Regions from separate parts of the Cellulomonas chengniuliangii genome, predicted to be linked through region 2. Evidence: riboswitches for the same ligand, from Rfam matches in the RefSeq annotation. Region 2 holds a riboswitch; each other region holds the start of a gene.
What was found. Region 2 has a riboswitch for S-adenosylmethionine ahead of NP064_RS01285 (DUF1737 domain-containing protein). Riboswitches for the same ligand answer to the same signal wherever they lie in the genome.
Positions count from the first base shown of each region.

Region 1: another riboswitch for S-adenosylmethionine. It lies ahead of NP064_RS02915 (NADPH-dependent FMN reductase); the one in region 2 lies ahead of NP064_RS01285 (DUF1737 domain-containing protein).
Region 3: another riboswitch for S-adenosylmethionine. It lies ahead of NP064_RS00350 (methylenetetrahydrofolate reductase); the one in region 2 lies ahead of NP064_RS01285 (DUF1737 domain-containing protein).

Region 1 is NZ_CP101988.1:612,380-618,695, forward strand. It holds gene cysS (cysteine--tRNA ligase) at 76-1,524, shown strand; gene rlmB (23S rRNA (guanosine(2251)-2'-O)-methyltransferase RlmB) at 1,524-2,540, shown strand; gene NP064_RS02910 (flavin reductase family protein) at 2,644-3,231, opposite strand; gene NP064_RS02915 (NADPH-dependent FMN reductase) at 3,228-3,800, opposite strand; SAM riboswitch class IV at 3,905-4,026, opposite strand; gene NP064_RS02920 (LLM class flavin-dependent oxidoreductase) at 4,551-5,870, shown strand; gene NP064_RS16735 (ABC transporter permease subunit) at 5,867-6,316, shown strand, end outside.
Region 2 is NZ_CP101988.1:273,427-279,742, reverse strand. It holds gene NP064_RS01310 (SDR family NAD(P)-dependent oxidoreductase) at 1-525, opposite strand, end outside; gene NP064_RS01305 (pentapeptide repeat-containing protein) at 655-1,305, shown strand; gene NP064_RS01300 (VOC family protein) at 1,318-1,719, opposite strand; gene NP064_RS01295 (hypothetical protein) at 1,834-2,139, shown strand; gene NP064_RS01290 (aminotransferase class V-fold PLP-dependent enzyme) at 2,176-3,585, opposite strand; SAM riboswitch class IV at 3,627-3,740, opposite strand; SAM riboswitch class I at 3,859-3,961, shown strand; partial or broken gene NP064_RS01285 (DUF1737 domain-containing protein) at 3,966-4,166, shown strand; gene NP064_RS01280 (rhodanese-like domain-containing protein) at 4,196-4,624, shown strand; gene NP064_RS01275 (O-succinylhomoserine sulfhydrylase) at 4,621-5,922, shown strand; gene NP064_RS01270 (hypothetical protein) at 5,906-6,316, opposite strand, start outside.
Region 3 is NZ_CP101988.1:71,617-77,932, reverse strand. It holds gene hrpA (ATP-dependent RNA helicase HrpA) at 1-1,429, shown strand, start outside; gene NP064_RS00360 (hypothetical protein) at 1,541-1,753, shown strand; gene NP064_RS00355 (DNA-3-methyladenine glycosylase I) at 1,795-2,421, shown strand; SAM riboswitch class I at 2,529-2,626, shown strand; gene NP064_RS00350 (methylenetetrahydrofolate reductase) at 2,694-3,749, shown strand; gene metE (5-methyltetrahydropteroyltriglutamate--homocysteine S-methyltransferase) at 3,746-6,097, shown strand; gene NP064_RS00340 (Hsp20/alpha crystallin family protein) at 6,177-6,316, opposite strand, start outside.

The sequences.
Region 1 (6,316 bases), 340 kb from region 2:
CGGGGCGGCCGCCGGCGGACGCTGCGCGAGGTCCCGGCGCCGACCGGAGCCGCCTGCGCCGGTAACCTTGCCGGTGTGAGCCTTCGCCTGTACGACACCGCCACCCGTGAGGTGCGTGACTTCGTCCCCGTGGTCCCGGGTGAGGTCGGCATCTACCTGTGCGGTGCGACCGTGCAGGGCGCCCCCCACATCGGGCACATGCGCTCGAGCGTCGCCTTCGACGTCCTCGTCCGGTGGCTGCGCCGCAACGGCAACCGGGTCACCCTCGTGCGCAATGTCACCGACATCGACGACAAGATCCTCGCGAAGGCGGACGCCGCCGGGGAGCGGTGGTGGGCGTGGGCGCTGGCCAACGAGCGTGCCTTCACCCAGGCCTACGACGCCCTCGGGGTGCTGCCGCCCACCTATGAGCCGCGCGCCACGGGCCACGTGCCCGCGATGGTCGAGCTGATGCAGGCGCTCGTCGACGGCGGCCACGCCTACGTCGCGGGCGAGGGAGACGTCTACTTCGACGTCCGGTCCTTCCCCGAGTACGGCTCGCTGACCAACCAGCGCCTCGACGACATGGTGGCCACCGCCGACGGCGCCGGCGACGACGCGGACGTCACGAAGCGGGACCCCCGCGACTTCGCCCTCTGGAAGTCGCCCAAGCCGGGCGAGCCCGAGACGGCGTCCTGGGACACCCCGTTCGGTCGGGGCCGTCCCGGCTGGCACCTCGAGTGCTCCGCGATGGCCCGGCGGTACCTCGGCTCCACCTTCGACATCCACGGCGGCGGCCTGGACCTGCGGTTCCCGCACCACGAGAACGAGCAGGCGCAGTCCCGTGCCGCGGGGGACGGGTTCGCCCGGTACTGGCTGCACAACGGCTGGGTCACCCAGGGCGGGGCCAAGATGAGCAAGTCCCTCGGCAACGGGCTGCTGGTCAGCACGCTGCTCGAGACGACGCCCCCCGCGGTGCTGCGTTACGCGCTCACGGCGGTGCAGTACCGGTCCATGCTCGAGTGGACCCCCGACACCCTCGGCGAGGCCGAGGCGACGTGGGAGCGGTTCACCGGTTTCGTCGACCGCGCCACCGAGCAGGTCGGCCCGGTGGACGACGACGAGGTGGCCAAGGCCGAGCTGCCCGAGGGCTTCGTCACCGCGATGGACGACGACCTGAACGTGCCCGCCGCGCTCGCGGTGGTCCACGAGCACCTGCGCGCCGGCAACTCGGCGCTCGCCGAGCAGGACCTGGACGAGGCCCGTGCCGCGTTGGTCCAGGTGCGCTCGATGCTCGACATCCTGGGACTGGATCCCGGCAGCGCCCAGTGGCGCCGCCAGGGAGACGACCGCGGGTACTCGGACGCGCTCGAGGCGCTGGTCGCCGCCGAGCTCGCCGCCCGCTCCGAAGCGCGCGCCACGCGTGACTTCGCCACCTCCGACGCGATCCGGGACCGGCTCGCCGCCGCCGGCATCCTCGTCGAGGACTCCGCGACCGGCAGCCGCTGGTCGCTCGCGCACCGCAGTGATGAGGTCGAGAACTGATGCCAGGAAACTCGCAGCGCCGGGGAGCCACCCGCAAGCCCGGCTCGAAGAAGGGCGCGCACGTCGGCACTGGCGGCAAGGGACGGCAGGCCCTCGAGGGCCGCGGCCCCACGCCCAAGGCCGAGGAGCGCCCCTACCACCCGGCCGCGAAGCGCAAGGCCGCTGCCGAGCGCCGCGGCCCGGTGAGCGGAGGCGCGCCGAACCGCATGGGACGCACCTCGCGGAGCGCCGCAGGCACCCGCGGGGGCAAGGGCGTCAGCGCCACCCACGAGATCGTGTCCGGCCGGAACTCGGTGGTCGAGGCGCTCCGCGCCGAGATCCCCGTCCAGACGGTGTACTTCGCCACCCGCATCGAGGCTGACGACCGCACCCGCGAGATCCTGCAGATCGCCACCGGCCGCGGCTACCCGCTGCTCGAGGTCACCAAGCCCGAGCTCGACCGGCTCACCGACGGCTCGGTGCACCAGGGCGTCGCCATCCAGGTGCCGCCGTACCAGTACGGCGATGCCGACGACCTCCTCGACGCGGCCGCTCTGCTCGACCAGGCCCCGCTCATCGTGGCGCTGGACGGCGTGACCGACCCGCGCAACCTCGGCGCGGTGCTGCGGTCCGCAGGCGCGTTCGGCGCGCACGGCGTCGTCGTCCCGGAGCGCCGGTCCGCGAGCGTGACCGCCGCCGCGTGGAAGGTCTCCGCCGGCGCCGCCGCCCGCGTCCCGGTCTCCAAGGTCACGAACCTGACGCGCACCCTCGAGACCTACCGCAAGGCCGGCTGCTTCATCATCGGCCTGGACGGCGGCGGGGACACCCCGGTCGCCGACCTGCCGTTCGCCGCCGACCCGTTGGTCGTCGTGGTCGGCTCCGAGGGCAAGGGCCTCTCGCGCCTGGTCCGGGAGCACTGCGACGCGATCGTGTCGATCCCGATCACCTCGACGACGGAGTCGCTCAACGCCGGCGTCGCCGCGGGGATCGCGCTGTACGAGATCGCCCGGCAGCGTGGGGCTGCCCAGCAGGGCTGACCTGCGCGGGCCTCGCAGCGGGGCGGCGCCCCGAGCACAGCAGGACCCCGACGCCCGGGCCGGCCAGCGACGATCCGTCGAGGCCGGCCCGGGCGTCCGCACATCAGATCTCATAGTGGTCCGCGAGCTGGGTGTACGCCCGGTCGTGGTAGACCAGCGGACCTCCCTCGGCGCTCGTGTCCGAGGTGATCGCCTGGACGGTCACCAGGTGGCTGTCGCCCACCGCGATGCGCTCGAGCACCCGCCCGTGCACCCACGTCCGACTCCCGGTGAGCACGGGCTCCCCGCCGGCGAGCCGGATGTGCTCGGTGCCCGCGAACCGGTCGATCCCGTGCGTGGCGAACCGCGTCGAGAGGTCGGCCTGGCCGTCGCCCAGGAAGTTGACCACCACAGTGGCGGCCCTGGCGAGCGCTGGCCAGCTCGAGGACGTCGACGCGATCGAGAACGCCAGCACCGGCGGGGCGGCCGACACCGAGATCACCGACGTCGCGGTGAACCCCACCGGGAGCCCGGTGCGCGGGTCCGCGAGCGTGACGACCGCGACCCCGGCCGGGTGGCGGCGGAACACCTGCTTGTACTGGTCCGGGGACAGGTGCGGCTCGTCATGGGCCCGGACGGGAGCCGCCGGGCGGGCCTCAGCGAGGCCCCGCGTCCCGGCGCACTGTGCGCGCACCGGCGTGTCGGCGGTCATGCGCGGACCGCCGCTGCGTCGAGCAGCGGGCCATGGGCGTCCACCCAGGTCGCGACCACCTCGTCCAGGTCGGCGAGCTGGGCCTCCGTGAGCGCGAGCGCGCGGGTGGGGACGCTGGCCCCCAGCTCGACGAGCAGCGGCCGCAGATGCACCTCCCCGGCCAGGGAATGCGCGGGACTCCCCGAGACGACGAGCGGCACGGCGACGACGCCGCGCAGGCCGTCTGCCCCGTACAGGTCGAGGAAGGCCTTCAGCAGCCCGGTGTAGCTGGCCTTGTAGACGGGGGTGGCGACCACCGCGACGTGCGCGGACGCCAGCCGGCGCAGCGCGTCGTCGACGGCCGGCCGGGTCGCCGCGAAGAGCTCGGGCGCCAGGTCCGCGAGGTCCACGGTGGGGGTGAGCCCGCCGCCGAGCCGTTGGGCGATCGCCCGGGACAGCGACTCGGCGGCGACCCGGGTGCGGGACCCGGGTCGCGGGTTGCCGACGACGGGGAGGACGTGGAGTCGGGAGCGCGACGCGCTCGACGCGTCGGTCGCAGGGGTGGTCGGGGTGACGGCTGACGTGGTCATCTGATGGTCCTCGGATGTGCCGACGGATCCGTGCGCGGCGTCGCCCTCCACCCGGCTCGACGCAGACCGAGGAGGAGCGGGACGACCGCGCAGGTCGTCGAGGTCGATCACGCTTGCCGTGTCCCTCAACACGGCCAGGTCGTCTCCCGGAGCACCCCGCCGTGACGCTGGGGTTGCTGGCCAGCAAGCCGGGGCTGTGCTCGTGCGAGCGCTGGCACTCAAGACCTCGGCAAGTTGTAGCACGCCGTCTTCGCGACGGGCGACCGGTGTCTCACCACACGACCCGAAACGCCCCATCTGTTGACGGCCCGTCGACGTTCGCCCTAACGTCCGTCGCGTGAGCACCTCCACGAACCGCCGCCACGGCCTGAGCGATGTCGTCTTCGCTGCCGTCGCGCGCTGTCGCTGTTGTTGACGCTCGTCTGCTGATCTCCGGAACGGCAGGCGGGGTCCAGGTCCCGCACGCGCCCGGATCCCCGCCCGACAGCGGCTCACACCCTCCCCGCCCTCGCGTCTGACGACGCTCGGTGGGCGAGCCGAGGCTCATGCCGCCCGCGCTCAGCCGCACCGCCACCGCCGGCGCGCGCACGTCCGGCCCCTGGGCTCCGGCCCGCACCGCCCTCCCACGCCGCCGCTGTGCGCGGTCGCGTCAGGGCGCGCCCTTCCCCAATCCCGCATCCGCGAACGCGCCGTGCCCCGTGCTGCCAGCAGCCGGCCGCGCTGGATGCCGCCCGTGGTCGAGGAGACCCCATGTCGCACCCACCTGTCCCGCTGTCCGTGCTGGACCTGAGCCCGGTCTCGTCCGGGAGCACCCCGGCCGACGCGCTGCGCCGCACGCTCGACCTGGCCCAGGCGGCCGAGCGAGCGGGGTACCAGCGGTACTGGCTCGCCGAGCACCACCTCAACCCGGGGGTGGCCGGCGCCAGCCCTGCCGTGGTCGCCGCCCTCGTCGCGCAGGCCACCACGGCCATCCGCGTCGGCTCGGCGGCCGTGATCCTGGGCAACTACTCCCCGCTGCAGGTCGCCGAGCAGTGGGGGACCATCGCCGCGCTGCACCCGGGGCGGGTGGACCTGGGGATCGGCCGCTCGGGCATCGGTCGATCGGGCGGCGCGGGCCGTCCAGGCGCCACGCCCCCCGGGCGGGCGGACGCCGGAGGGGTGGCCCCCGCCGAGCAGTCGCCCCCGGCGCCGGCTGGCGCCCCGGTCACGCCGGTTCCCGGTGATGCGGGGAGGTGGCAGGTCGTGGACGGGGTGGTGATCCCGCCGGTCCGGCCCACGGCCTACGACCCCGCGCGGCTCGCACTCCAGGCCCGCCTGCTCGGGCGCGCCCCCGGCGACGGGGACGGGTTCGGCGCCGATGTGCGGGACATCCTCGCGTTCTTCGCGGGCACGTACCGGGCGCCCGAGGGGCGGCCCGTCGCAGTGACCCCCGCCGAGGGCACGGATGTGCAGCTGTGGGTGCACGGGTCCAGCGCGGGGCCGAGCGCTCAGCTCGCCGGCGAGCTCGGCCTGCCGTACGGCGCGAACTACCACGTCGCGCCCGCGACGCTCCTGGAGTCGGTGGCGGCGTACCGGGCGGCCTTCACGCCGTCCGCTGACTTCCCGGAGCCCTACGTCATCGTCTCGGTGGACGTCGTGGTCGGGGCCGACGACCAGGCAGCGCGGGCGCTCGCGGCCGGCTACGGGCCGTGGGTGCAGTCGATCCGCAGCGGCCACGGCGCCATCCCGTACCCGGACGTCCACGAGGCCCGCGCGATCCAGGCGGGCTGGGCGCCGGAGGACCACGCGGCCGTGCGCGACCGCACCGAGACCCGGCTCGTGGGCTCGCCGCAGACGGTCGTCACCCGTCTTGCGGCACTGCAGCGCCTCACTGGCGCGGACGAGCTGCTCGTCACCACGGTGACGCACCGCCACGAGGACAGGGTCCGCAGCTACGAGCTGCTGGCGGAGGCGTGGGCCGCGCAGGCGACGCCGGCCGTCGCGCACGTCGAGCACCAGCACGCGGACGCGCTCGACGCGGCCGCCACCGCGGCCACCACGGAGCTGCTGCGCGCGGCGGCACGGTCATGACCGTGCAGACGCGGCCCGTCGGGTCGGCAGGGGTGGCGGACCTCGAGGTGCGCTACGTGCACCAGAGCGACCCACTGGTCCGCCCGCTGCTGGACGACCTTGCCCGGGAGTACGCCGACCGGTACGAGAGCCTGCGGGAGACGATCGCCGACGACCTGTCCCGGTACCCGGCCGAGGAGTTCGCCGGCCCTGACGGCGCCCTGGTGCTGCTGCTCTCCGACGGCGCGCCCGTCGCCGGCGGCGCCTTCCGCCGGTACGACGACACGACCGCCGAGCTCAAGCGGATCTGGACCCGCTCCGACCAGCGTCGCCGGGGCCTCGGCCGCCGGGTGCTCGAGGAGCTCGAACGGGAGATCGGCGCCCGGGGGTACACCCGCGTGTACCTCACGACGGGGCCGCGTCAGCCCGAGGCGTGCGCGCTGTACCTGTCGACGGGCTACGCGGCG
Region 2 (6,316 bases):
GCCCAGCGCCACGGCGTTCGCGCGGATCCCGTCAGGCCCGTGGTCGACCGCCACTGCGCGGGTCAGGCCTTCGAGGGCGGCCTTCGCCGTCGCGTACGGCAGCGCGCCGCGCACCGCCCGCTGCGCTTGGTGGGAGGACACGTTCACGATGGCGCCGGGCCGCCGGTGGCGCAGCAGGTGGTTCACCGCGACGTGGCAGCCCACCACCGCCAGGCGCAGGTTCGCGGTGATCATGCCCAGCACGTCGGCGGCCCCGGCGCCCGCGAGGGTCGTGTCATGGAAGACGGCAGCGTTGTTGACCCAGCCAGTCAGCGGGGCGTGGGACTCGGCCTGCTGCGCCGCCGCGAGCGCCGTGGCGGGGTCCCCGGCGTCCCCCTCGACGACGTGCACCCGCTCGAGGTCCCACGCCGGGCCGCGTGCCGGGTCGAGGACCACCACGTGGGCGGTGCGCGCGAGCCGCGCGGCGATTTCGCGCCCGATGCCGCTGCCGGCGCCGGTGACGACGTAGGAGACGACCGGTCCCATCACTCGCCCTCCCACGACCGCGTACGGGCCCACCACGGCCCAGGTTCCACCGCGACACACCAGCGCACAACCGGATGGGGCGCTGCGAGCGCGCCGTGACCGCGGACGGCGTGGTGGCAGGCTCTGGGGATGAGCCGCCGTCCCCAGACCCTCGCCGCACCCCGCCTGTCCCTGCCCGCGCTGGCCCCGTTCGAGGGGCGCCTCGAGGACGAGGGCGATTACGAGGCGCTCGCGTTCGACGGGCTGGACCTCACCGGCCAGGACCTGCGGCACGCCCGGTTCATGGACTGCGCGTGGACCGGGTGCCGGCTGGACGGCGCCAACCTGGGGCACGGGCAGGTCGCGGAGAGCACGCTGACCGACGTGCACGCGGGCAGCCTCGACGCGGCGACGTCCATCTGGCGTGACGTCGAGCTCCGGGACTGCCGGCTCGGCGCGGTCACCGCGTACGCCTCGACGTTCACGCGGGTGCTGGTGCGCGGCGGGAAGATCGACTACGTGAACCTGCGGGACGCGGCGCTGACGGACGTGCGGTTCGACGGCTGCGTGATCGGCGAGCTCGACCTCGGCGGCGCGAAGGTCACGCGGATGGCGTTCGACTCGTGCCGCGTCGGGCGCATCGACCTGACCCGCTCGACGCTGTCGAGCGTGGACCTGCGCGGCGCGGACCTGTCCGGGCTGCACGGAATCGAAGGGCTCGCTGGCGCGACCATCAGCGAGGAGCAGCTCGTCGACCTGGCGCCGGCGATGGCGGCCCACCTCCGGATCGTCGTCGCGTGAGCGGCCCGCGCGTCAGCCGCCCACCGCCGCGGCGCTGACCAGCCCGAGCGCGTTGCCCTCGGTGTCACGGACGAAGGCCCGCCACTCGTGGCCGCCGCCCTTCCCGTGGGCCGGATCGGCGACCTCGCAGACGACGGTGGGCTCCGCCTCGACGACGATTCCCTCCGCACGAAGCTCCTCGACGCGCCTGCGGACGTCGTCGACAGGCAGGCAGACGAGGCCGCTCACCGCCTCCCGGTCCAGGAGCAGGCGGGTGCGCGCCTGATCCACCACGAACAGTGCAAGCCCGGACGGGCCGAAGACCGCGTCCGCCCGCTGGCCCAGGAGGCGCTGGTAGAACCGCACCGCCCGCTGCAGGTCGACGACTCGTAGCGCCACCTGGACACCGACATCATTGTCCGTTTTGTCCCCCATTCCCGGGACACTATCCCCTCACCCACGGGCGACGGTAGAGCGCTGCGGACGTGGTCAGGCGCCTAGTTCCGACGGGTACTCTCGGCCCTCCAGATCAACGCAGGGAGCACCACCATGGCCCAGTCCGCCGGCGCGTCAAGCCAGCCCGAGCCCCCCGCCTCACCGCTGTACGCCCCACCGGTGCTGCGCAACCCCCGCGCCCGCGCTGGGCTCATCCTCGGCGCCGTCAGCATCCTGGTGAACCCGGTGCTGCTGTGCTCGATCGCCGCGATCGTCGTGTCCGGGCTCGGGCTGCAGCGGGCCGGCCAGATGACCCAGTTCGGGTACGCGCCGGTTGGGCGCAAGCAGGCGATCGGGGGCCTGGTGCTAGGCGCCGTCGGCCTCATCGCGTCGATCACCCTCAAGGGCGGGATGCTCTAGCGGGGATCGTCACGCGACCCCCGGCCACCCCAGACATCAGTCGACCGCGGGACCGCAGGCCTGCGCGGCCGTGGCGGTGAGCGAGTCCAGGCCCTGCACGGCCAGCAGCGGACGGGTGTCGTCGACCACCGTCCAGCACCCGTCGACCACCTCGTAGCGGGCCCGCGGCCCAGCCTTCAGGTAGGCCGCCAGCCCAGCGATCAACCGGTCCACAGCCTCCCCGGGCGTCCCGACGCCCACCGAGGCGCGGATGGCCCCGCTGCTGGCGCCTAGGCGCGAGAGCAGCGGGTGGGCGCAGAACCGCCCGTCCCGCACCCCGATGCCGTACTCGGCCGCCAGGAACGCGGCGACAAGCCCGGGGTCGTGCCCCGCCACCGTGAACGTCACGACGCCCACCGGGTCGTGGGAGTCCGGCCAGATCCGCACGACCTCAACGCCGTCGAGCGTCTCGAGCCCTTCGACGAGCCGGGCGCGCAGCACCTCCTCGTGGGCGGCGAGGGCGCCATCGGGCAGGGCCGCGAGCGCGTCGCACGCCTCGGCGAGGGCGACCGCGCCGATGACGTTGGGCGACCCGGCCTCATGGCGGGCGGGCGCCGGCTGCCAGAGCGTGCGATCGGTCCGGACGTCGCGCACCGCGCCTCCCCCTGCGAGGTACGGCGTGCCGACGTCCAGCCAGTCGCGCCGCCCGACCAGCACACCGGCGCCGAACGGCGCGTACGCCTTGTGGCCCGAGAACGCCAGGTAGTCGACGCCGCTGTCCTCCAGGGAGAACCGGCGGTGCGGGATGAGCTGGGCGCCATCCACGGCCACCCGGGCGCCCGCTGCGTGGGCGATCCGCACGACGTCGCCGATCGGCAGCGCCTCGCCCGTGACGTTGGACGCGCCGGTCACCGTGACCAGGGCGTACGGGCGGGCGGCGAGCTCGACGGCGATGGCGTCCAGGGTGCCGGCGACGGTGTCGGCGATGGCCAGCACCGTCGCGTCCAGGCCCAGCCCGTGCGTCCAGGGCAGCAGGTTGGCGTGGTGCTCCACGTCCAGGACGAGCACCCGGCCGGGCGTCCCGTCCGGCGCCGCGGGCACCACCCCGGCCAGGAGGTTCAGCGAGTCGGTGGTGTTGCGCGTGATGATCGTGACGTCGTCCTCACGGGCGCCCACGAACCGGGCCACTGCCTGGCGCGACGCCTCGTACAGCGCCGTGGACACCTGCGAGAGATACCCGGCCCCGCGGTGCACCGACGCGTAGAGCGGCAGCACCTCGGCCACCCGCGTGGCGACGCGCTCCAGCGCGGGGGCGCTCGCGGCGTAGTCGAGGTTGGCGTAGGTGCGGGAGGTGCCGTCGACGAGCGGCACCTGGGTGGCGGCCCCCGCGACCGCGAGCAGCGGCAGGTGCTCGGTCGAGGCGGCCTCGTCCAGGCACGAGATGGACTCGGTGGCGAGAGACTTCATGACACTCCTCCGACAACTGTGGGGGGGAGCTGTCGAGCCAACCCCCGCGCTTGTCGTGCACGACAAGCGCACGACCTGGTCGTCACCCGGGGCACCCCACCGCGGAGGAGGGTTGCCGGCCAGCAAGCCGGGGCTGTGCGCTGGCACTCATGACCTGATCTCCAAGATAAGCACGCGGTCCCGCACCGGTGCCATCAGGCGCGACGATCGTCTCGGATCGTGAGCCGCTTGTCCGGCACCTGGAATGAAACCCGGCTACGGCGTACTCTCGCAGGACCATCCAGAGCGGCCGAGAGATCTGGCTCGATGACGCCGCAGCAACCCGCGCGCACCCCCCGGTGCCGGTCGAGGGTGCTACCGCCAGGACCGATGGAGGCGACATGACCACACCCGAAACCGTCCCCGGCACGACCGGTGACAAGCCCGCACGCCACCGCTACCGGCTGCTCACCGGGCCGGACGACAGCACCTTCTGCGAGCGGGTGAGCGCGGCGCTGGCCGAGGGGTACGTGCTGCACGGCTCCCCCGCCGCCACGTTCGACGGCGAGCGTGTCATCGTCGCGCAGGCCGTTGTGCTCCCCACGCCCCAGCAGCCCGAGACGAGGCTCGTATGAGCGCCCACGAGTACGCCGGAGACCTGACCCCTCGCGAGGCGTGGGACCTGCTAGCCGCCGACGAGCACGCCGTGCTGGTGGACGTGCGCACCGACGCCGAGTGGCGATTCGTGGGCGTCCCCGACGTCAGCCCGCTCGGCCAGGGCGTCGCCTTCATCGAGTGGTCCCGCTACCCCAGCGGGCAGGTCAACCCCGACTTCCTGGACGAGCTGGCCCGCACCGGGCTGACCCCCGGCGACGGCCGGCCGGTGCTGTTCCTGTGCCGCTCGGGCGCCCGGTCCATCGGCGCCGCGACAGCCGCCACCGCGGCCGGGTACGGCCCCGCGTACAACGTGCTCGAGGGCTTCGAGGGCGGGCTCGACGAGCACGGGCACCGCGGCATCGAGGGCTGGCGCGCCGCCGGCCTGCCGTGGCGGCAGCCATGAGCGCCTCCGCTCCGGGCGACGAGCCGCGCGACGAACCGGGCGCCGGCCGCCGGCGCGTCCCCGGCCCGGGCGACTGGGACGCCCGCACCGTCTCCCGCGACACCCTGCGCCCCGACACGCTCGCGGTGCGCGGCGGGCTCGTGCGCTCGCAGTTCAACGAGACGTCCGAGGCGCTGTACCTCACCCAGGGGTACGTGTACGAGCGCGCCGCCGACGCCGAGGCCGCCTTCGCCGGAGAGTCCGACCGGTTCCTGTACTCCCGGTACGGCAACCCCACCGTCTCCACGTTCGAGGAGCGGCTGCGCCTGATCGACGGCGCCGAGGCCGCCTACGCCACGGCGTCCGGCATGTCCGCGGTGTTCACCTCGCTCGCCGCACTGGTCGGATCCGGATCGCGGATCGTGGCCGCGCGCGCCCTGTTCGGCAACACCGTGACGATCTTCGATGAGCTGTTCGCCCGCTGGGGCGTGCGCACCGACTACGTGGACGGCCACGTGCTGTCGCAGTGGGAGGAGGCGCTGTCGACCCCCGCGGACGTGGTGTTCTTCGAGACGCCGTCCAACCCCATGCAGGACCTCGTCGACATCGCCGCCGTCACGCGGCTGGCCCACGCCGCCGGGGCCACCGTCGTGGTGGACAACGTGTTCGCGACGCCGGTGTTCTCCCGCCCGCTCGACCTGGGCGCCGATGTCGTCGTGTATTCCGCGACCAAGCACATCGACGGGCAGGGCCGTGTGCTGGGCGGCGCGATCCTCGGCTCGGACGAGTACATCCACGGGCCGGTGCAGACCCTGATCCGCAACACCGGGCCGTCGCTGAGCCCGTTCAACGCGTGGGTGCTGCTCAAGGGCCTGGAGACGATGTCGCTGCGGGTGCGCCACCAGGCCGCCTCCGCGCTGCAGGTCGCCACCTGGCTCGAGCAGCAGCCCGGCATTGCGCAGGTCCGCTACCCGTTCCTGCCGTCCCACCCGCAGCACGCGCTCGCGCTCCAGCAGCAGACCGGCGGCGGCACCGTCGTCACCCTGAACCTCGCCGTGCCGGAGGGCGCCACGCCCGACGTCGCCAAGAAGCTCACCTTCGGGGTGCTCGACTCGCTGCGCATCGTCGACATCTCCAACAACCTCGGCGACGCGAAGTCCCTGGTCACGCACCCCGCCACGACCACGCACCGCAAGCTCGGCCCCGCAGGCCGCGCCAAGGTCGGCATCGCGGAGTCCACGGTGCGGCTGTCCATCGGGCTCGAGGACCCGCTGGACCTCATCGACGACCTGGCGCAGGCCCTCAGCCAGCTCGGCTGACGGCCGCCAGCAGACCCGCCGAGCCCGCCAGCGGGATGACGTAGGCGCCGTCCGCGCCGACCTCCTGCGCGAGCCGCGCCGCCGCCGCGTGCACCTGGTCGGCCGTCGTCACCACCCGGGTGGCCGCGGCCGGCCACACGACGCCCGCCATCGCGTCGAGGCACGCGAGCTGGGCCGACTTGGCCCGGGCGGCGGCGTCGTCGGCGACGACCACCACCTCGACGTCCAGCAGCACCGCGACGTCCCCGCGGCTCCGGCCCACGGCGGCGACCTCGTCCTCGACCTCGGCGACGAGGGCGGCCACCGCGGCCCGATCGGGGGCGTCGGCGGAGAAGCCCACCCGCACCACGTCCGCGCGGGCGGCGGCGAGCAGCGTGACGGCGTCCGAGCCGGT
Region 3 (6,316 bases), 200 kb from region 2:
GGCCACCATCCGGGCGCTGCCCAAGCCGGTGCGCGTGCAGCTGGTCCCCGCGCCGGACGTGGCCCGCGGCGTCGTCGCGTGGTTCGACGAGCACCTGGCGAGCTGGGAGGACACGGTGCGCGCGGGCGAGCTCGCGCCGTCCTTCCACCAGGCGTTCGCTCAGGCGGTCCGCACGATGCGCGACGTCGAGGTGCCCGAGGACGCGTTCGACGACGAGCGGCTGCCGGCCCACCTGCGCATGACGTTCCGCGTCGAGACCGCCGGGCAGGTGGTCGAGGAGGGCAAGGACCTCATCGGGCTCCAGCGCCGGCTGGCGCACCGCACGCAGGACGCGGTGAGCACCGCCGTCCGCACCGCCGTGCGGGACGCCATGCGCGAGGTCGGGCGCGGCCGCGGCGCGAAGAGCCCTGCCGCCGCCGATCCCGCCTCCGCGAGCCCCGACGCCTCACGCGCCGTGACGCCTGCCCCGGGCTCGGCGCCCTCGGCCGCCCCACCGTCCCCCGGCATCCCCGAGCGCACCGGCCTGACCACCTGGCCGGACACGCTGCCCGACGGCGCCCTGCCTCTGACCGTCGAGACGTCTGGCCCTGGCGGCCTGCGGGTGCGCGGCTACCCGGCGCTGGTCGAGGAGCCGGACGGGACCGTCGCGCTGCGAGTGATGGCAGATCCGGCGACCCAGGTCGTCGAGCACCGCCGCGGCCTGCGCCGGCTGCTGCTGCGCGAGACGGCCCTGGCGACGCCCCGCGTGACCACCCGCTGGTCGGGGCAGCAGGCGCTCACCCTGGCCGCGAGCCCGTACCCGAGCACCGACGCGCTGGTGGCCGACGTGCAGCTCGCCGCGGTGGACCACCTGCTGGCCGAGCACCTGGCCGGGCGGCCGGCCACCGAGGTCCGCACGGCCGACGCCTACGCCACTCTGCGGGCTGCCGTGCGGGAGCAGATCGAGGACACGGTGCACCGCATCGTCACCGACCTGGTGGCGGTGCTCGGCGCGGCGCGGGAGCTCGACGCTGAGGTGCGCGGCTCGAGCAGCCTGGCCCTGCTGGCCACGTTGCAGGACGTCCGCGAGCAGGCGGCCCGCCTGGTGCACGTCGGGTTCGTCGCCGAGGTGGGCGCCGCGCGGCTCCCACACCTGGCCCGGTACCTGCGCGCGGCCCGGCACCGGTTGGCCAAGGCGGCCGGCAATCCCGATCGCGACGCCTCCCTGGCGTGGACCGTCGCCGAGCTGACCCGTGAGCACGCGGCCGCCGTCTCGCGGGCCGAGGCCACGGCCGCCCACGCGCAGGCCGTCGACCCTGACCGGCGGGCGGCGCTCGAGGCGGTGCGGTGGATGATCGAGGAGCTCCGGGTCTCCCTGTTCGCGCAGCAACTCGGCACGGACGGGCCGGTCAGCGAGAAGCGCATCCGCAAGGCCCTCGCCGAGGCCTGACGGCCGCGTGCTGGGAGCCGGCAGAGCCCACCGGGCGAAACTTGGCGGCCCTCCGGGTGAGGTTGCGTGGCGACGCTCCCACACCTTCTTCCTCCGCACTACAGTGCCCGCATGACGACCCGGCCGAACCGCGACGACGCGGACCGAGAGGCACTTGACGGCGTCTCCGGGTCGAGCCCTGCTCCGCCGACCGAGGAGATCCTCATCGCCGTGCACGACGGCCTAGCCAAGGTGCCGGCCGGGTCTCCGCATGCGTGGTTCGAGGTGCCCCGGCAGCGCACCTCCGCCGCCGCGCCCAAGATGGGACGCCGCCGCACCTCCTGAGCGCCGGTCGGCTCGTCAGTGGGGCGCCGCAGAATGGCGCCATGCCCTCCGACACCGCGCCGCCGTCTGGGACGCCCCTCGCCGCGCGGCGCTGCTTCGGCGACGGCAACCCGCTGTACGAGGAGTACCACGACACGGAATGGGGCCGTCCGGTGCACGGCGACCGCGCCCTGTTCGAGCGGGTCGCGCTCGAGAGCTTCCAGTCGGGCTTGGCGTGGATCACCGTGCTGCGCAAGCGGCCGGCGTTCCGGGAGGCCTTCGCCGACTTCGACGCGGGTGTCGTCGCCCGCTACGGCGAGGCGGACGTCGCCCGGCTGCTGGCGGACGCGGGGATCATCCGCAACCGGGCCAAGATCGAGGCGACGATCGCCAACGCCCGCGCGGTGCTGGCGCTGGCGGAGTCCGGCCGCTCGCTCGACGAGGTCTTCTGGTCCCACGCCCCGGACCGCTCCGCGCACGTGCGCCCGCAGGCCTGGGAGGACGTGCCGCCCGTGACCGCGGAGTCGCGCGCCCTGGCCCGCGAGCTCAAGTCGCTGGGCTTCCGGTTCATAGGCCCGACCACCGCGTACGCCGCGATGCAGGCGTGCGGCCTGGTGGACGACCACCTCGCGGGATGCCCGGTCGTCGTGGCGTCGAGGGCGCCCGGTCCGACCGCTCCGACGCGATAAAATCAGGAGGTAGCGGGAGGACCGTTCCGAAGCGGTCGTGCTGGGATCCGCAATATCTCGGCCCGTGAGAAGCGTTGCCCACATGGCGATATCGCCCTATCATTGCGTCACCATCCAGAGCGGCCGAGAGACCTGGCTCGACGACGCCGCAGCAACCCCCCTCGTTCATCGCGGGTGTGGGTGCTTCCGCCAGGGTCGATGGAGCTGACCATGACCTGCATGGATCGTTGTCGTCCCGTGGCTGTGCCGCGCCCGAGCCACCGAGGCGCGCGGTGAGCGCGGCGCCCGAGGCGTGGCCCGACGACCCGGTCGAGGCCGCCACTCGTGACCACCTCGCGGTGGTGGACCGCCCGACGGTGTCGTTCGAGCTCTACCCGCCGCGCAACCCGGACGCGGCGCCGCGACTGTGGGAGACGATCCAGGCGCTGAGCTCGGCGCGCCCCGACTTCGTCTCGGTGACCTACGGCGTCGAGGGCAAGACCCGGGACACCACCCGCCGCCTGGTGCGCCGCCTGCTGCGGGAGACGGCGCTCAACCCGATCGCGCACCTGACCTGCGTGGGGACCTCCCGCGCGGAGGTCATCGAGGTCGTCGAGGAGTTCCTCGACGAGGGCGTCCGCTCGTTCCTCGCCCTGCGCGGGGACCCGCCGCCCCACCAGTCGGACTGGAGCCCGCACCCGGACGGCCTGCGCACTGCCGCGGAGCTTGTCGCCCTGCTCCGGCAGATCGAGGCCCGGCGGCGGGCCCAGAGCCCGGCGCAGGCGGTGCGGGCCACGGTCCGCCCCTTGTCGGTGGCCGTCGCGGCCTTCCCCCGCGGCAACGCGCCCGTCGGCAGCACCCGGGAGCAGGACATCGCCGCGCTGCTCGACAAGCAGTGCGCGGGGGCCGACTTCGCCATCTCGCAGGTGTTCTACGACCCGGCGTCGTACCTCGGCATGGTCGCGGAGGCCCGGCGGGCGGGGGTCACCATCCCGATCATCCCGGGCATCATCCCCACCACGGACCCGGGCCGGCTGCTCCGGCTCGAGGCGCTCACCGGCGTGCAGGTCCCCCGCGACCTCCTGGCCCGCCTCGAGTCGGTGGACGACGAGGTGGCACGCCACCGGATCGGCATCCGGGCGGGCGTCGACCTGGTCAACGCCGTCCTGGACGGCGGGGCGCCCGGCGTCCACATCTACACCTTCAACACCCACCATGCCGCGCTCGACCTGCTCGAGGGCGCACATCTCGGCGGAGGGGCCACCGGCCCCGGCGCCCGGCCTGCTGCCGACGGGCCGCAGGCCACCACCACCCAGGCCGATCACCAGACCTCGAGGGGCTCAGCATGACCACGAACGACACGACCGCCACGCCGGAGTTCCCGGCCGGCACCGTCCTCGGCTACCCCCGCATCGGGCCGCGCCGCGAGCTCAAGAAGGCCATCGAGGCCTTCTGGGCCGGGCGCACCGACGCCGCCGAGGTCGAGGCCGTCGCGGCCGACCTGCGCCGTCGCACCCGCACCCGCCTCGCCGAGCTGGGGCTGCGCACCGACCTGCCCGCCATCCCGTCCGCCTTCTCGTTCTACGACCAGGTGCTCGACGCGACGGCGCTGCTGGGCGCCGTGCCCGCGCGGTTCGCCGACCTGGTGGGCGACGACGGACGCCTGGACCTGGCCGGGTACTCCACGGTCGCCCGCGGCCGCGGCGAGGACCTGCCGCTCGAGATGACCAAGTGGTTCGACACGAACTACCACTACCTGGTGCCGGAGATCGGCCCCGAGACCGAGTTCCGCTACGCGAGCGACCGCCCGGTGCGCGAGTTCGCCGAGGGCCTGGCCGACGGCGTGCTGACCCGGCCCGTGATCGTCGGCCCGGTGACGTACCTGGCCCTGGCCAAGCCGACCGAGGGCGCTCCGGAGGGCTTCTCCCCGATCGACCGGCTCGCGGACGTGCTGCCCGTGTACGCGGAGCTGCTGCGCGACCTGCGCGCCGCGGGAGCCACCTGGGTGCAGCTCGACGAGCCCGCCCTGGTCTCCGACTCCGTCGACGCCACTCCCGAGCAACTGCACGCCGCCGTCGCGGAGGCCTACCGCGCGCTCGCCACCCAGATCCCGGCCGACGAGCGCCCCGCGATCCTCGTCGCCGCGCCCTACGGTGACCTCGGGGAGGCCCTGCCACTGCTGGCCGCCACGGACATCGAGGGCATCGCGCTCGACCTGGTGCGGGGCGCCCTGCCCGCTGAGCCCGTGCCCGGCCTGGCCGGCAAGGTCGTGGTCGGCGGCGTGATCGACGGCCACAACGTCTGGCGGGCCGACCTGGGCCGCGCCCTCGACCGCCTCGAGTCCCTGCGCGGTATCGCGGGCGCCGAGGCGACCGTCGCCGCCGGCACGTCCACGTCGCTGTTCCACGTGCCGCACGACGTCGAGGACGAGCCTGCGCTCGACCCCACGCTGCGCTCGTGGCTGGCTTTCGCCGACCAGAAGGTCGCCGAGGTCGCCGCGCTCGCCACCGGGCTGGCCGAGGGCGGGCTCGCCGTCAAGGAGCAGATCCTGGCCGCCGACGCCGCGCTCGCCACCCGGCGCAACGCCCCCGGCGTCGTCCGGCCCGAGGTCCGCGAGCGGCTGGCGGCCCTGGGCGAGGACGCGTTCCAGCGCGGCGACTTCGCCGACCGCAAGGCCGCCCAGGCGCAGCGCCTGCAGCTGCCGCCGCTGCCGACCACGACCATCGGCTCGTTCCCGCAGACCCCCGACATCCGCAAGGCCCGCGCCGCCCACGACCGCGGGGACCTCAGCACCGCGCAGTACGAGGACGAGATGCGCGCGGAGATCCGCCGCGTCGTCGAGCTGCAGGAGTCGATCGGGCTGGACGTGCTGGTGCACGGCGAGCCGGAGCGCAACGACATGGTGCAGTACTTCGCGGAGAACCTCGACGGGTTCGCCGTGACGCAGAACGGGTGGGTGCAGTCCTACGGCTCGCGCTGCACGCGCCCGTCGATCCTGTGGGGCGACGTGTCGCGCCCGGCGCCCATCACGGTGGGCTGGACGCAGTACACGCAGTCGCTGACCTCCAAGCCCGTCAAGGGCATGCTGACCGGACCGGTGACGATCCTGGCGTGGTCGTTCGTGCGCGACGACCAGCCGCTGGGCGACACGGCCAACCAGGTCGCGCTCGCGCTCCGGGACGAGATCACGGACCTGGAGGCGGCGGGCATCGCCATCGTGCAGGTCGACGAGCCGGCGCTGCGCGAGCTGCTGCCGTTGCGCGCGGCCGACCACGCGGCGTACCTCGACTGGTCGGTGCGCTCGTTCCGGCTGGCGACCTCCGGGGTGCGGGCGGACACGCAGATCCACACCCACCTGTGCTACTCCGAGTTCGGCGAGGTCATCGGCGCGATCGACGGCCTGGACGCCGATGTGACGTCCATCGAGGCCGCGCGCTCCAAGATGGAGATCCTGGGCGACATCGCCGATGCCGGCTACCCCCGCGCGGTGGGCCCCGGCGTCTACGACATCCACTCCCCGCGGGTGCCCAGCGAGGCCGAGGTCACCGAGCTGCTCGAGTCCGCGGTGAAGTCGATCGCCGTCGACCAGCTCTGGGTCAACCCGGACTGCGGACTCAAGACCCGCCGGTACGAGGAGGTCACGCCCTCGCTCGAGAGCATCCTCGCCGCGACCCGTGCGGTGCGCGCGACGCTCTGACACGGAGGACCGCAGCCGCCGCTGAGTGGTGGCAGACGTGTGGGCCCTGGCCGACGGCCAGGGCCCACACGTCGATCGGTCACTCGGTGGACGGGCCCGATCCCTGCACACCGCCGGAGCCGGGCGCCTCACTGCTGGACGGGTACGACTCGGTGGACGAGGGGTAGTGGCTCCCCGTCGAGGTCGACACGCCCGCGACGGGCTCCGGCTCGTCAGAGC